DNA from 2 places in the Halalkalibacter sp. AB-rgal2 genome. Region 2 is predicted to be linked to the other one. Evidence: riboswitches for the same ligand, from Rfam matches in the RefSeq annotation. Region 2 holds a riboswitch; the other holds the start of a gene.

Region 1 (7,576 bases), on a different contig from region 2:
GGTTGATTACTTTGAGCCTCATCCTCAATGGGATGATTATATTCGTTATAGCTTTATTTCGATTGAAGAGCTTAATCAATTATATTCAAAGGAATTGTCTGTAAGTAAGGGTGAATATATTTATTTTGAAAACACAGATTCATTATATGCAAATGATCGTGAGTTTGCTGAGAGGACCATTTCGATTGATGAAGATTTATCATTCTCTATGAAGGAGAAGTTAATCGCACCCGTTTTTGATCATTCTTCGCTGTATTTTTCGGATTTTATAATTGTGCATTCAGATGATTACTCAAACATTAAAGAGAGCCTTGATGTGTATACATCGAATTTCCATTTCGGATTGGAAAGGAGCAGGGGATGCCTTCTATGAGCTAAAGGAGCGTTTTCAAGCAGGGAATAGTGAGATGGAACGGGATCCGTTAATGTCGTATCTGTATTATGCTTCAGAGGAAGATGTGATGAAGCCACGTTCTAAAATAGAGGAATATCATTTAAATCGTAAAGCAGGTGGGCTGCTCTTCTTTGTGTCGAGCTTCTTAGGTGCATTATTCTTTCTCGCAACCTTCATGCTATTGTACCTAAATGTGTTCTCGAACATTGAGCAAGAGCGACAAACATTTGGAAAGCTATACAAAATTGGAATAACGGAAAAGGAAGTAAGGAAAAATATTGCAAAAGAACTACGCTTGCTCTTCTTTTTCGCTCCAATTAACGGCTTGCTCGTTGCCTATAGCTATATTGTTATTTTTGCTAAAGATGGTGGAGGGATCAAGGAGAATACTCTACTTACGACGAATTTCATCATCGTTGCGCTCTTTTATTTCACCTTACAAATCGTGTATTATCAGCTCGCGAAGCGTAAGTTTATGAAGGAATTGATGGGGTCATTGTGAATGTGGTGAAAGTATAAGATTTCAAAGAAAGGACTCGTCCACATAGATACGTATTGCATGAGGGCACATTGCCTTCATGCAATACAAAACATAAAAAGCTCCTATAATGCCGTTAACCCACCATCAATTGGATATACGGCACCGTTAATAATCGCAGACTGATCGCCTAATAAATAAACGACTAAATGCGCAACCTCTTCTGGTGTACCGTAACGTCCAGCAGGAATGCCTGATTCGACAGCTACTTTTGCTTCTTCTGAACCTTGGGTGAAGCGCTCCATCATTTTTGTTGCCGTTGGTCCTGGAGCAATGGCATTAACGCGAATACCTTGGCCCGCATATTCTCCCGTAGCTGTTTTGGTTAAGCCGACAACAGCATGCTTTGTTGCTGCATAAGGACTCACACCTGGAGTACCGACAATTCCAGCATTGGAAGCAGTGTTCACAATCGAACCTCCCCCATTTTCAAGCATTACTTGAATAACGTATTTCATTCCGTAGAAAACACCCTTAAGATTAATATCGACCACTTTTTCAAATAGGTCATCAGGGTATTCAGCTAACTTCGTAACAGACCCTTCTATTCCAGCGTTATTGAAAAACATATCAATCGTTCCGAAGGCTTTTACTGTTTCATCGACATATTGTTTTACTTCATCCCGTGAGCCTACATCTGCTTGAACGAAGATGGCTTCTGCTCCGAGCTCTTGAATAAGAGATACGGTTTCTTCTCCGCCTTCTTTTGAAATATCAACAACTGTTATACGTGCACCCTTTTCTGCAAGTAGTAAGCAAGTCGCACGCCCAATTCCACTACCGGCTCCAGTGATAATCGCTACTTTATTTTTGTATAGTTCCATATTCATTCCTCCATTTCAGATTTAGTATGCAATATGAACTAAAAAAAATACAGTAAAATGCTTTACTTTTTATGAAAAAAGGTCGATATTTGATATGTGACGTTCAATAATATTGAGAATAAAAGGAGTTTTTTAGTTGGATAAAGTACAAGCGTTTATTACATCAGTACCATATATAAAAGAGATCTTACGAGAGGAAACGATGATTACAGTTTTTGATGATAAGCAATATTTGTTCTATTCACCAAGTGCTGAATTAAATTTCGAGCATAAACCAGGAGATCCACTGCCAGATGCCTATTTGAATTTTGCTATGGTCAATGCAGAAGGGACAACGGTTGTAAAGGTGCCGGCAGAAGAATTCGGGGTGCCGTTTAATAGTATTTCCTTTCCAATTAAAGATGAGAACGGCAAGGTGATTGCAGCCGTTAATGCTGCTGTAAGCACGAAAAATCAAGATGTATTTAATGAAATTATTTTAAGTATGGATAAGGTAGCTGATTCGTTACTAGGAAAAGTACAACACATTGCTGCACATTCTGAAGAGCTATCAGCAACGACTGAACAAATTAATGAAAATACAAAGAGTACAGTAGAGCATTCATCGAAAATTACGGAAGTGACTGGTACGATTAAAGGGATTAGTGATCAAACCAATTTACTCGGTTTAAATGCAGCAATCGAGGCTGCTCGGGTAGGTAAAGAAGGTGCTGGTTTTGGCGTAGTTGCAAATGAAGTGAGAAAATTAGCGATTGACTCAAAGAACGCAACTTTAAGCATAGAGGATACATTAACAGCTATTAAGTCTTCGATTGAACAGATGCAGGAGGATTTTCATGAAATTGCGACAAGCTCTCAAGAAGAAGCGAAGCTCGTAACCGAATTTATGGCGGAAATTGAGAACTTAACGGAGACATCAAAGAAACTAAAGACATATATGGAGTCAAACGTCCTATAACAAGGATGAAAATGTATCTAAAGTAAGAGAAAACCTTTGATTTTTATACTTATAATTGGTACAATTGAAACATAAAATAAATAATTGTTCACGATAATAGCAAACTTATTGAAAAATAAGGACGCAAAGCCGCGGGCCTAAAGTAGGATTATACTAAGGTAGCCGGGTTGCCGAAGGGACTGATATGAGAGTGGATATCTATGTTCTTGGGTATCCGCTTTTTTTATGTGAATAATACATGTCCTAATGATAAATGTTTGTTGTATCTAAGATAGAACGGCATTAGGTAGTCCGACCGTGGTAAAAAACAGAAGGCCAAAATAGGAAGGGGAACGAACATGTATAAAGTTGAACCGAATTTGAAGAGGTTATTGAATTTAACTGATTGGTCTATTGAACAGCTCATTACCCGTTATAACGACTTATTGGCAGACTTGAAATTTGCTCGAAATGCGTTTGAATTTGAGAAAACATCTGATATTAAGACAGAGATGGTATACATAAAAGAAGAAATGAATAATCGGAAAAAGGCTCAAATGGAGGAAGAAGCAAAGAAGCATCGAGAAGAGCTGGAGCTACTGATTTATAATAAGAAGTGAATAACAATGATGAAGAAAATGTTCCTAAAAGGTGAAACGACTTTTGGGAGCTTATTTTTTTTGGATAGACCTAGAGCTTTTATTATGTAATTAAACCCAAAACCGACAACGATTGCTCAGCATGTGTCATGGATCAACTCCTCATACTAAGGAAAACAAAACAAGAGGAGAGGATTTTGTGACAACGGTTGTAACAACATTAGCGGATAAACGAAGGGAGAAACAGTGGAAATTCGAGCGGAGTGTATTAAAGAGCTTATCATTAAAGGAGCTGAAAAAGGATGTACAGCTTCATTTTGAGTCTGTTTTTCCTGCTTATGTGCTTTCCCATCCATTTTTAGTTGATCCTTGTATGGATATGGCGATTGACGCTTACTTGTTAGGAGCGGACTACGCGAAATTTGGTTATTATGGCGAGAGTGAAATGGATGTCAAAAAGCGTTGTGATGAGGAGTTAACGGAGATTACCCATATGGTGTTCTATATGATGCAAGGTTGGCTGACTGATACAGAATATGTGTTGGATTCGCTAAAGGTAGCCACCGATGCCTTTGTTCATAATTGGTGGATCAAAGGCTTTCGTGAAGGAGAGAAGCGCTATCGGATGAGGTTGCATTAGATAAGAGGGTAGAAGTATGTAATGAAGGAGGGAGTGAGTAAGTGCTGTATATGGTTCCTCATTCCTTTATTTTTCCTTTACTTCACTTATTCATGTCGTTACGGTTCCTGATTCCTCTATTTCAGCTTTTATTGCTCTTTTGGTCTTATATAGCTCAAATAGAGGAATGAGGGTTCCTTTTTTCTTCTTAGGGAGCGGGGTTTGCCCGATTTAGAGGAATGAGGATTCCCTTTGTTCTTTGCGCGCTCCTATTGTCTCTCAATGGAAAGCGGAGACGATAGGAGGAGGCGGGGCCGCGCTGTATGCGGTTCGTTGCTGTTGTGCTTCGCACGACGGCATTAAGATAAGACTGCTGAGCAGCTTTTCTTAAAAATCACTTCATATTCTTTTACTTGTCCTAATATACATAAGTAGACGGGGACGAGGGGGGAATACGGTGACGATAAGAAAATGGTTAAAAGGTGTCATGTTTGCCATCGGTGTTGTGTGTTTATTAAGTGTGATTCAATATCAATTTGTTAGTAACGATTCATGGGGAACGTGGAACCTCCCTTTGTCTGGGAAGGTTATTATTATAGATCCAGGACATGGAGGGATTGATGGTGGAGCGGTTTCGAAGGCCGGAGTGTTAGAGAAGGATGTGACATTGGCCATTAGTGAGCAATTACGTGACTACTTACAAGAAGCTGGAGCCCTTGTTTTGATGACGCGTGAAGAAGATCGAGATCTTGCTGATGCTGATACGCAGAAGATCCGCCATCGTAAAATACAAGATTTAAAAAGACGTGTAGAAGTGATTAATGAATCAGATGCAGATTTATTCGTTAGTATTCATTTAAATGCCATCCCTTCACCTAAATGGAGCGGAGCGCAAGTCTTTTATAATCGCGCGATTCCTGAAAATGAACCTATGGCTAAGTTTGTCCAAGATGAGCTTCGGGTTAATTTGGAAAATACGACTCGACAAGCTAAGCCAATCCATAACGTATATGTTATTAAAGAAGCAACCATTCCAGGTGTATTAATTGAAGCGGGTTTTCTTTCTAACCCATTTGAATCGGAACAGCTGAATACGGAGGAATACCAACAGAAAATTGCAGCGTCTATCTATCAAGGGTTATTACGTATGTATACGAATGAGAAGCCCCCGTTGTGATTTTATGGTCACTTCAATATTGCGAACCGTAAAGAATGAAGCCCTTTTCCTGCTTGTGCTATACTGTATATATTATTAAAAAAGGGATGGTGTCATACTTGGCTTTTACGGAATTAGAGATTAAAGGTTGGCTTAAAGGAGTAATAGATCGTGATTTAAATAAAAGTATTGTCGACACGAATGGGATTCGTGAAATTAAAATAAACGGTGACCACGTTAGCTTAAAGGTAGCTCTTGCTAAAACAGGGACAGCTGAACAAATGGACATTCAACAAGAAATTGTCCAATTGTTAAAAGGTGAGGGAGTGGATTCAGTAGGTCTTCGATTTGAGGAATTGAAGGAAGAAGAAATTCAAGCGCTTGGGGGATTTCCCCACCCCGGTGAAGCAAAGAGCTTATTAGATGAAGGCAATAACACAACATTTATTGCTGTGACGAGTGGTAAAGGTGGTGTTGGTAAATCAACGGTATCGGTGAATCTAGCTGTATCGCTTGCCCGTCTCGGAAAAAAAGTAGGGATTATTGATGCTGATATTTATGGCTTTAGCGTTCCTGATATGATGGGGATTGAAGAGCGTCCACAGGTGATCAATGAGCGAATTCATCCTGTTGATCGATTTGGTGTTAAGGTGATTTCAATGGGCTTTTTTGTAGAAGGGAATGCTCCTGTCATTTGGCGTGGGCCTATGCTTGGCAAAATGCTTAATCAGTTTTTCTCCGAGGTCGAATGGGGGGAGCTCGATTATCTAATCCTTGATTTACCTCCTGGTACAGGTGATGTGGCACTTGATATTCATACGATGCTCCCGCATTCAAAAGAGATCATTGTTTCAACACCGCACGCAACAGCAGCGTTTGTTGCTGCAAGGGCAGGTGCTATGGCTATCAAAACCCACCATGAAATCCTCGGGGTCGTAGAAAATATGGCCTATTTCCAAAGCAAGCTAACAGGGGAGAAGGAATATGTATTTGGACAAGGTGGCGGCGATCGACTAGTCGAGGAGTTGAAAACCGACATGCTAGGGCGTATTCCGTTAGGGCAGCCGGACCTAAGAGAGGATGTCTTTGCTCCTTCGGTGTATGAGGAGACTCATCCAATCGGAGAGATTTATATGGATATTTCGAAAAAAGTGATCGAGAAAACGTTATAGAGGGTGTTTAAAAAAAGGTGGATTGTCCTCTTGTTGAATGAAGCAATTGTAGTCGCTATATCTTATAAAAGTCTTGTGGTGAGTGCTTTTCTCGCAACAAGACGCGTAGCGAACAGAGTCATTTCCCCTCGGAACGCCAATAAAAAGACTAAAGGGAATCCTCTTGCCGCTAAATGATTGAAACAGTGGTGAGAAGAAAGTAAGGTAACCCTCATTCCACTATTCGACTAAAACGAGTCCAAAATGAGTCTAAATAGTCGAAATAGCGGAATGAGGAACCGCCTGTAGCACGTGATCTTATCCAAAAGACCTTGTAACGTATGAAGCCATTAAGCAAAGACCGCAGCAGAGGCCAATGAAAAAGGGCAAATCGACTTTTCAGTACCTTTGTTTAGGCAAACGGCTCACTCGTTGCTCGCATGATAGGAGAAACCCATTCAACAGACAACGGTTTCGCACATTGCTTAGAGGACACTAAAAAAGTTAAAAATCAAACTTTTTCAGTGCTCTCCCATTGCGTGGTTTTCCTTAAAGCATTAACTAGATTGTTCTTGTTGTCCCTCTTGTCCCTCTTGTTCCTGCTCGTCCTGCTTTTCAACAAGCTTATCGAGCTGTTCCTCTGCTATTCCCATTAATATTTCATTAATCCTTGCTACGAAATAGGGACTTTCAAAAGCATCTGAAATAATGGTCATCACTTGTTGTCTATATTCTTTTGATTTCATTAATTCGAGTAATGCTTGCTCCATTTCAGGGTCTTGAAGGACATCAATTAGCATGGATTGATACTCGGGGTCCTTCATTAATACCTTAATCATTTCTTCATTTTCTGTTTGCATCGTTTCTGAATAGATTTTGGCAAATTCAGGGTCTTTCACTGCCTCAGTCCAAAATGTTCTTCCTTCTTCAGACGTCAGTGTTTGTTGGATCGTGTCACGAACAAATGTATCTTCTAACACAAGCTCTTTTCGAACTTCCTCATCGGCTAGAAGCTCTTGGATGGCCTGCTTCCCTTCATCAGTTTTAAGCATATCGACCATCATTTTCTTCATGCTTTCGTAATCAGGAGGTTGGTTGCCGTTCTCAGCTGCTGCACAGCTAGTAAGAAACGTGAAAAGGAGACATATTAATAAGATGAAGGTACGAAAAGTCATAGCTGTCTAGCTCCTTTCTGTCATTTTGTCATTAATTTGAGATATTTTCACTGAAATTATTCATGAACGCGTGAGAACAGCTAGCATTTTATGAATGAGGTTTGATACAATCATGACAGCATAACTGAATTTGGAGGATTAGCTAGTGAATAGTCGTAAAGTCGTCTTTCTTTTTTTTACTAC
Region 2 (7,576 bases):
TGTGAAAATTTCAGGAAATACAGCAAAATCAGACTGAAAGCTTGCCGCAACATCTGTATAGTACTCACATTGAATAGCGAAGTCTTCAAATGATGATATTTTTTTCATTTCATATTGAATCGTTGTAATTCGTACTGGAAAGGATGTCTTAAATTGACGTTTAGGCATCGTCGCACGATAATCAATATTATTCCATTCCATTAATGTCGCATTACGAAGGGATGCTTTATCGTCATGTAAATAATTTGGATTGACCCGCTTTAACGTAAAACCGTTCATCACCTGGAACGTCAAAACAGGGTCATAAATGTTATGCATCATCACTTCTTCCACATACTGTCTAGGCGTTAATTCTTTAGCGTACTTGTAATAATTCGGTATACGCCCCCCAATAATGATACTTTTTAAATTTAATTCTCTCGCCAAATCTTTTCGAGCCTCGTACAACCTCCTACCTATTTTCATTCGACGGTAATCAGGATGGACCATTACTTCAATACCATATAAATTATAGCCTTCAGGATCATGATTTGTAATGTATCCTTTGTCAGTAATCTCATTCCACGTGTGTTGGTCATCATACTCATCAAAGTTAATAATTAAGCTTGAGCATGAACCAATAATAATGCCATCATATTCAACACAAAATTGCCCTTCAGGAAAGTGCTCTAAATGGCTCTGCAAATGTTCTATTTTCCATGGCTCCATATTACGAAAGCACAATTTTTGCATTTCGATTATTTCTAAAAAATCACCTTCACGTATATTACGAAGAATCATTTTCTTTTCATATTTAGATACATCAATTTTGGACACGATGTCACTCCCTTAAATTACAACATTCATCAACTACCTATTTATTATAAGAAATATTCCTCATAATAACATACATTATATTGAAAGGTATATTGTACATTTACTTCTGCGATAAATTCTGATTTATAAAAAAAACCACCTTATAGGCGGTTTTATTACTCTTCCTTAACAGCGATATGCACTTTAATTGCTCCAATACTAGTAGTGAATGGAATTGTAACAAATGGTAATTTAGAATGAAATCTAGAATCTCCTTCATTGACTATCGGCGTTGTTACATCAATTGTACAGGCTTCCTTTGAAAGTTCGGTAGCAGTTGTCCCTGCTACCCAATTACCAAATTCTTGAACAGCACTCCAACCCATGTCATCAAGTTCTTGGATTTCCATACCACCCATCATCGTACCTACTATTTTCTTTGCTGTTTCTCCTGAAAACGTTACAATAATTTGACCTGTAAGTTCCCCTTTTATTCCTAGTATTACAGCCACATTGTTTGATGGAATTGATCCAGTACCTGCACTTGGTCTTTCTTGATTAATCTCTAAGCCAAAGTGATTTGTTAATATCTCTTTCGTCGCTCTACTTATTGCATTAACATGATTAACATTCACGTAACATTCCCCCAAAAGCACCACGACAACACACATGTCGAATAGTGACAGATAATTATTATGAAAGTTGTCGTTCCTTGTCGTTTTCACGAATAGCATACCATTGTTCACGTGCCATTTCTACTATTTTTTTCTCTTCGTGTTTATTTTTATGTTCAACAACCTTTGCTAAATATTTCAATGCATCTTCTGTATGTTCAACTCTTCTAGCAATTTCTCCAATCATGTATAACATCTTAATATCTGTCATCGTTGTACCATCGTAATCAGCTTCCAAATAAGACGCTTTGTACTTTTCTAACGCCTTCAACAAAAAACGCCTTTCTTCTTGTTCATCTTTTCTCATTCGACAAAGCCACCCTAATCTTAAACATAAACTTGCCATAACAATTGTTTTTTCCTTCTTTACCATCCCACTAATAACTGCCAATTTTGTAGCTTTAATAGCATCTACCACATGTCGTTCTTGTCCAAAATCTTGTACTGACCAACCTCTTAACTGTTCTTTAATGACATTTAGAGAATCACTATTAATGCTAGAAGAAAATGTATCCATAAAGGCAAATCCACAATTAGGACATACGATAGCCTCATATAGTAAAGGATGAATACTAGAGTCTTTATACTCAGTAAAAAAATCAGTATGAATATTTTCTACTTTCAAAAAACGAGTGCGCACTCGTTTAGTCGAGTGTTTATGAGCACATATTTGACAAACACTCTCTTTATCATATAACGGTGTCAGCATTTCATTCAATTTTATCACCTAGTCTATTTGTCTTTCTTTTATTTTAGTTCAAAAGTACCTATTATACTAGAGGGAAATGGAATTTTTCTTATACCTAAATAATCTGTCCTTCGTAAACTCTCATCTTATGTATTCTAGCACCACATTCCAAGAAAAAATTATGCAATAAATTCTTCAGCAGTAATACTAGCAACTAAATCATAAAACGGCTTAAACTTTTTCTTATTTCGAAAATTTAATGTTTGATACATGTAATTTTTTATGTCGACAGCTCCCAAATTTCCCGCCATTAACGTCTGGATGATCTGGCTTAGGAACTCAATAAGCAAAATTAAACTATCCCAATCCATCTATACAAAGTCACTTACTGTATGACGTATGATTGACGAAGTTTGTCTAATAACTCTATATTTGACCAATAATGATTATTTTTGATTTTGTTGATCAATGTCGGAATAATTGGAATAAAAATACTCTAAATGACATTCGAATTATGATATTATAATAGTACGATCAATTACCGTTCATTTCTTGAATTCATGCCCCTTTAAAAAAACAGAAATTAAGAAAAGGCAAACTTGTTGAAAGGCAAGGACGCAAAGCCACAGGTCTACGGAACCAAACTATGACGGCTGGGCTACCGATAAAGATGGAGGAATCTTGATGTTTGTATTACCCCTGGAGAATATTAAGGAAATTGATCAAGAGTGGGAACAATTAATGAAAGAGGCAAAGGAAATAGGGTTATCCCCCGAAGAAGTTCGCTTATTTCTTAAACAAGGCAGCAAACATTCTCTAACCGTACAAATGATACAACAATCAAACTCATTAGCTTAACTCGCTAGAGACAAAGTCTCCTCCGGAGGCTTTGTCAAACTCACCGCTGTTTTACTTCCTCCATCCATTCATATTTTTTCACTATGAGCCTTTTCTACTTCAATACAAAAAAGCCCGAACGGAGGACGCCCTCCATCCGAACTATGAGGTCATTTAAAAAGTTTGGTTTCTAACTTTTCCTGTCCCCTTTAAGCAATGTGCAAAACCATTGTCTGTTTTGAATAGATTGATATGAGTGAAGCCATTGCTAGTCAATTCAAAGGTACTGAAAATGTTGATTTGTACTTTTAAAGTGGCCTCAACTATATTATTAAGGAATCGCTTGCTTTTGGTTTTGTAATAGATGTCTAAATACTCCTTTTTCTTCTTCTGCCAATTTAGCATACTCACCTGACTGTATGATATGGCCATGTTCTAGTACAATCACTTGATCCGCATCACGTATCGTTGATAAACGATGAGCAATAACAATAATCGTCATACTTCCTTGTAAATGACGTAATGCCTCTTGAATCTTCTTCTCATTCTCTGAATCTAAGGCACTTGTTGCTTCATCCAAAATGAGAATAGTAGGCTTTCTTAAAATCGCGCGAGCTAAGACTAAACGTTGCCTTTCCCCTCCTGATAGCTTCATCCCACGATCACCAATTATCGTATCTAATTGGTTTGGTAACATTTTGACGAAATCAGCTGCCATTGAAAACTCTAACGCTTCCCACATCTCTTGTTCAGTAGCATGTGGAGCTACTAGCATTAAATTCTCCCGGATCGTTTCATTAAACAAAAAAGGTTCTTGTGGTACATAACTAATCGATTGTCGTAAATCCATTAATCGTTTTTCCGTTAATGGTAATCCATCTACCAAAACCTGCCCCTTTTGTGGTTTATTTAAGCCCATAAACAGATCAATCAAGGTGCTTTTACCTGCTCCAGAACGACCAACGACAGCTGTCATTTTATTAGCGGGTATTCGTACAGAAATGTTATGAAGTGCGTATATATTCGATTCACTTTCTCCTTCATCATTATATGAAAAATACACATTTTTACACTCAATATGATTATGAACATTAAGCCGAGTTCCTTTATCAAACTTGTGAAATTCCTTCAATTCTTCACACTCATGTTGAATGGCTTTCACGACTTCAAAAGCAGGTACCGTATTAGCAATCTGCTCCATAGATGCTTGAATATCTGTAACACGAGGCCACAGTCTAGAGAAAATCACAATAACAAGTAATAATTGTCCTCCTTGTGAATGAAACAAGTTAATCGAAAAAAAAATAAACATAGCCATTAAGCAGGCAGATGCGATTTTATAATACATTTGAGATGTAGCTTGTAATTTCGTATAGTTAACCTGCTCTTCTTTCATCTTCTTTGTAACCGAATCATACCAACTTAATCTATTTAGCTCTAGTGTGTTACTTTTAATATCTTTAATTCCATTTATTTGATCTGTTACACCAGCTAAATACGCCTTACTTAATTCATGATTACGACTTCCTAATCTCATTGAATTCGATAAAAACTTACGAGAAAAAAACAACAGTAGTAATCCACTTAAGAGTACAAACCCCGTAATAGTAGGTGATAACCAAAAAGCAATACTAATTTGAATCAGCGTAAAAATAAAAGACGAGACAAATTGTAAAAAGGTAAATGTTCCTGCTCCAACTTTCGTAATTTCATTTGTAAGTATATTTATTAAATCAGATTTTCTTTTTTTTACAAAAAATGCCCATTTCGCTTGAAGAATTAAACGATACGTTTCAAATCGTAAATATCGATAAAAACCGTTTGTGATTTCAGTATTCTTAACCGTTATGTAACGTTGTAAAACATTTTGAGCTATAACAATCATAACAAAAAGAAGTAAAATGATTGGAAGTCCGATCGATGACGGTATTTGTTCAAATGGTTCAAATAAAAAAGCAATTCTTGCAATCTCGCCTTGTAAAGGTAAAATTCCACTCATACTAATCATTGGAATTAACAATAGAATGCCAATACCCTCTAATAAGCTTATACATGACATCGCCATTAAGTTGACATAGAGCCCTTTACCACTATAAGAATGGATCTGTTTCACAAAATATATGATGGAGTTCATTTTTTCCCCCTTAAATACTCGCTACTCTTCGTGTTTTCCTCCATACCCATAGAAATGGACGCAATAGAAAATATAAATAATGTAATTTCCTTGGAAGCTTTAACGTTCGAGCATCTTCTGGGTAAGGGTATAGATAACCCATCATTACGACACACTTTTTCTTAAACGACATTAAGGAAAATAAGTAACGACGATTGTATACAGAGATTTCACGTGGTAGCGGTTCACTATGGGGATCAACTAAATCCTCTAAATAGTAGAGAACTGTCCTTGAAAGTCTTTCTGCTTTTCTATTCATCAAATGAGTGAGCTTCTCAGGAATCTTTGTACGAAACATTTCAGAAGTTAAAAATAGTGCCTGACCTGCAACTGCAGGATGATAGTATTGCTTAATATGAGCACACACTAACTCCCAATTAAGATCCATATGTAACATGTGATGAATATCTAACAACCAGCGTAGCCGAAACCAGCCATGTCTTGCACCATGTATAATAAGAAACACAAATAAATCTTCATACCCTAAACAATATACATGCCCATTTAACTGGCTATGTAGCCTTTTATTTGCCCAAAGTGTATTGAAGCTTATTTCCTTTCCAGGACCGGGATGTAACCTCCAATGAACTTCAAATTTCATACCACTTTCCTCATGCTTGTATACAGTGTGGTGCTGTCGCCATTTCCAATCATTTAAAATGGTCGGCAGTGGTTCCTCCCTAATAAATCCCTCCTCTTTAAGAAGCTGATCCATTTTAGATAATTCATTAATTGGTACTAATGCATCTAGATCTGAGGATGTCCTAAGAGATAGATCACCATATAATTCGGCTAGTATAGGGCCTTTCAAAAAAAGAACATGTAACTTTTGCTGAAAAAATCGAACACTCAACCTTTCCATTTCTGATGTGAAGTACAACATTTTAAACGTATTCGCTTGATACCTTTCTTCTAAAGCTGCCATAATTGTTTTCGGAAAATCTACATTACTACGCTTAATAATAGGATATAGCACTGGGTATAAACGATGATGAATCGCATAGTTCAAAAACCGATCCCAATTCCATTGTTTTTTTTTTGTATGCACCATATCAATATCCGTTTGATTCCTCACACATTTCAACAAATACCTACATTCTAACGATAATTTTTCTTCTAACCGATACTCGCTTCTCATACTCCTCTCCTACTCTCTTTTGCTATTATTTGCTTAGAAAAGGTTTGAACAACTGTATATCTCTCCATTTCATCAGCTCCAGATACATAGTAAGAGCCACTACGAAGCCATGCATGTGCAGCCATTTGCCCTTGTTTTTCTTTCATAACTCCTAAATACAGAGTACTCGAAACACGACGCCGCTCTAACATTTTCATCGCTGCTATCGCTTGAACGAGACATTTACTTTCCCAAAATGTATAACGACTCATCACTTCAATAGCTAATGCGATATCATCAACTAATTGATTCGTCTCTTTAGAGTGACAAAAGGCAGACTCAGCATGTTGTTCTCCTAACCATTTAGAAACCGTCGCAAAGGGAAGGAGCTTTAAGGTACGTGCAATAGCTAAGAAGGTAAAAGCTTCAATGAATAGCAGCTTCCTATGAAAGTCTAGTTTCATAAAGGTGTTTAATGCCTGGAACAATTTACTCTCCCCTTTCTTTCTTACACCCCTTTAGAATGAAGGACAATTAAATCTTCTTTCAATAGTTTTTCAATAAACTGAATGACGTGCCTTTCACATAGTTCTTCTGTTACGTCATATTGTTCATGTAGCTTCATGACGACCTGTCCAATAGTCGTTGGTGATTCAATTAATTCCCATATATCTCCACCAACTGATCCTAAATTATAATACTTCCCCTTAGCTATATTTAACATCACCTTTTCACCATCCATATCACTTACGACGTTTCCTTTTGCTTGCACAACCTGATCTTCATTAGACAAAACGCTTTTCGCTTTCATAGCAATCCTCCTTCACTATCATACGTTCCATTTCTTTCATTATTATAGGTGCAGTGAACTCATTTTCTGGTCTCTCTATTCGAAATACACGAACATTCCTTAGAAGTCTACTTATCATCGTAAAATGCCACTCTAATAACCCTAATGGTTCAAGTAAATATTGACGGTACGTATGTTCCCCTAATAGACGAAAGCGGTCTAAGCTTTCTACTTCAGAAAGCCTCACTTTACCATTCTTTTTCATTGTTAATTCAAATACACCTGCAAGGCTTTGTGGTTCTGTATGGAAATATTCATGTACAGGGACAGCATATTTTGTCTCTTTTGCAAAAATAGAAGAATAACGGTCTGATTTCTCACCAAAATAATCAAGGCTTTTCTGCCAAAGCTTCTGTTGTGGGTATGCTGGTGATACAATTGGGACATTGTCTTCATCCAAAGAAACAGCTATGACATCATCACTTAATAACCGGTAGCCTTG

Evidence for each region. Region 2 has a riboswitch for cyclic di-GMP ahead of ACERJO_RS12075 (anti-repressor SinI family protein). Riboswitches for the same ligand answer to the same signal wherever they lie in the genome.
Region 1: linked by a shared signal. The riboswitch ahead of ACERJO_RS13490 (hypothetical protein) and the one ahead of ACERJO_RS12075 (anti-repressor SinI family protein) in region 2 are both predicted to bind cyclic di-GMP.

The regions. Positions count from the first base shown of each region.
Region 1 is NZ_JBGUAV010000017.1:2,543-10,118, reverse strand. Features, by position in the region: gene ACERJO_RS13510 (ABC transporter permease) at 1-373, shown strand, start outside; gene ACERJO_RS13505 (FtsX-like permease family protein) at 315-896, shown strand; gene ACERJO_RS13500 (SDR family NAD(P)-dependent oxidoreductase) at 998-1,756, opposite strand; gene ACERJO_RS13495 (methyl-accepting chemotaxis protein) at 1,893-2,714, shown strand; cyclic di-GMP riboswitch class I at 2,803-2,889, shown strand; gene ACERJO_RS13490 (hypothetical protein) at 3,053-3,313, shown strand; gene ACERJO_RS13485 (YbaK family protein) at 3,492-3,932, shown strand; gene cwlD (N-acetylmuramoyl-L-alanine amidase CwlD) at 4,375-5,088, shown strand; gene ACERJO_RS13475 (Mrp/NBP35 family ATP-binding protein) at 5,187-6,239, shown strand; gene gerD (spore germination lipoprotein GerD) at 6,776-7,393, opposite strand; gene ACERJO_RS13465 (KinB-signaling pathway activation protein) at 7,539-7,576, shown strand, end outside.
Region 2 is NZ_JBGUAV010000013.1:67,434-75,009, reverse strand. Features, by position in the region: gene ACERJO_RS12095 (GNAT family N-acetyltransferase) at 1-780, opposite strand, end outside; gene ACERJO_RS12090 (chemotaxis protein CheX) at 972-1,430, opposite strand; gene ACERJO_RS12085 (DUF2225 domain-containing protein) at 1,489-2,178, opposite strand; partial or broken gene ACERJO_RS12080 (manganese catalase family protein) at 2,346-2,438, opposite strand; cyclic di-GMP riboswitch class I at 2,740-2,823, shown strand; gene ACERJO_RS12075 (anti-repressor SinI family protein) at 2,842-3,015, shown strand; gene ACERJO_RS12070 (ABC transporter ATP-binding protein) at 3,326-5,128, opposite strand; gene ACERJO_RS12065 (nucleotidyltransferase domain-containing protein) at 5,139-6,305, opposite strand; gene ACERJO_RS12060 (lasso peptide biosynthesis B2 protein) at 6,302-6,772, opposite strand; gene ACERJO_RS12055 (lasso peptide biosynthesis PqqD family chaperone) at 6,793-7,095, opposite strand; gene ACERJO_RS12050 (HPr kinase/phosphorylase) at 7,070-7,576, opposite strand, start outside.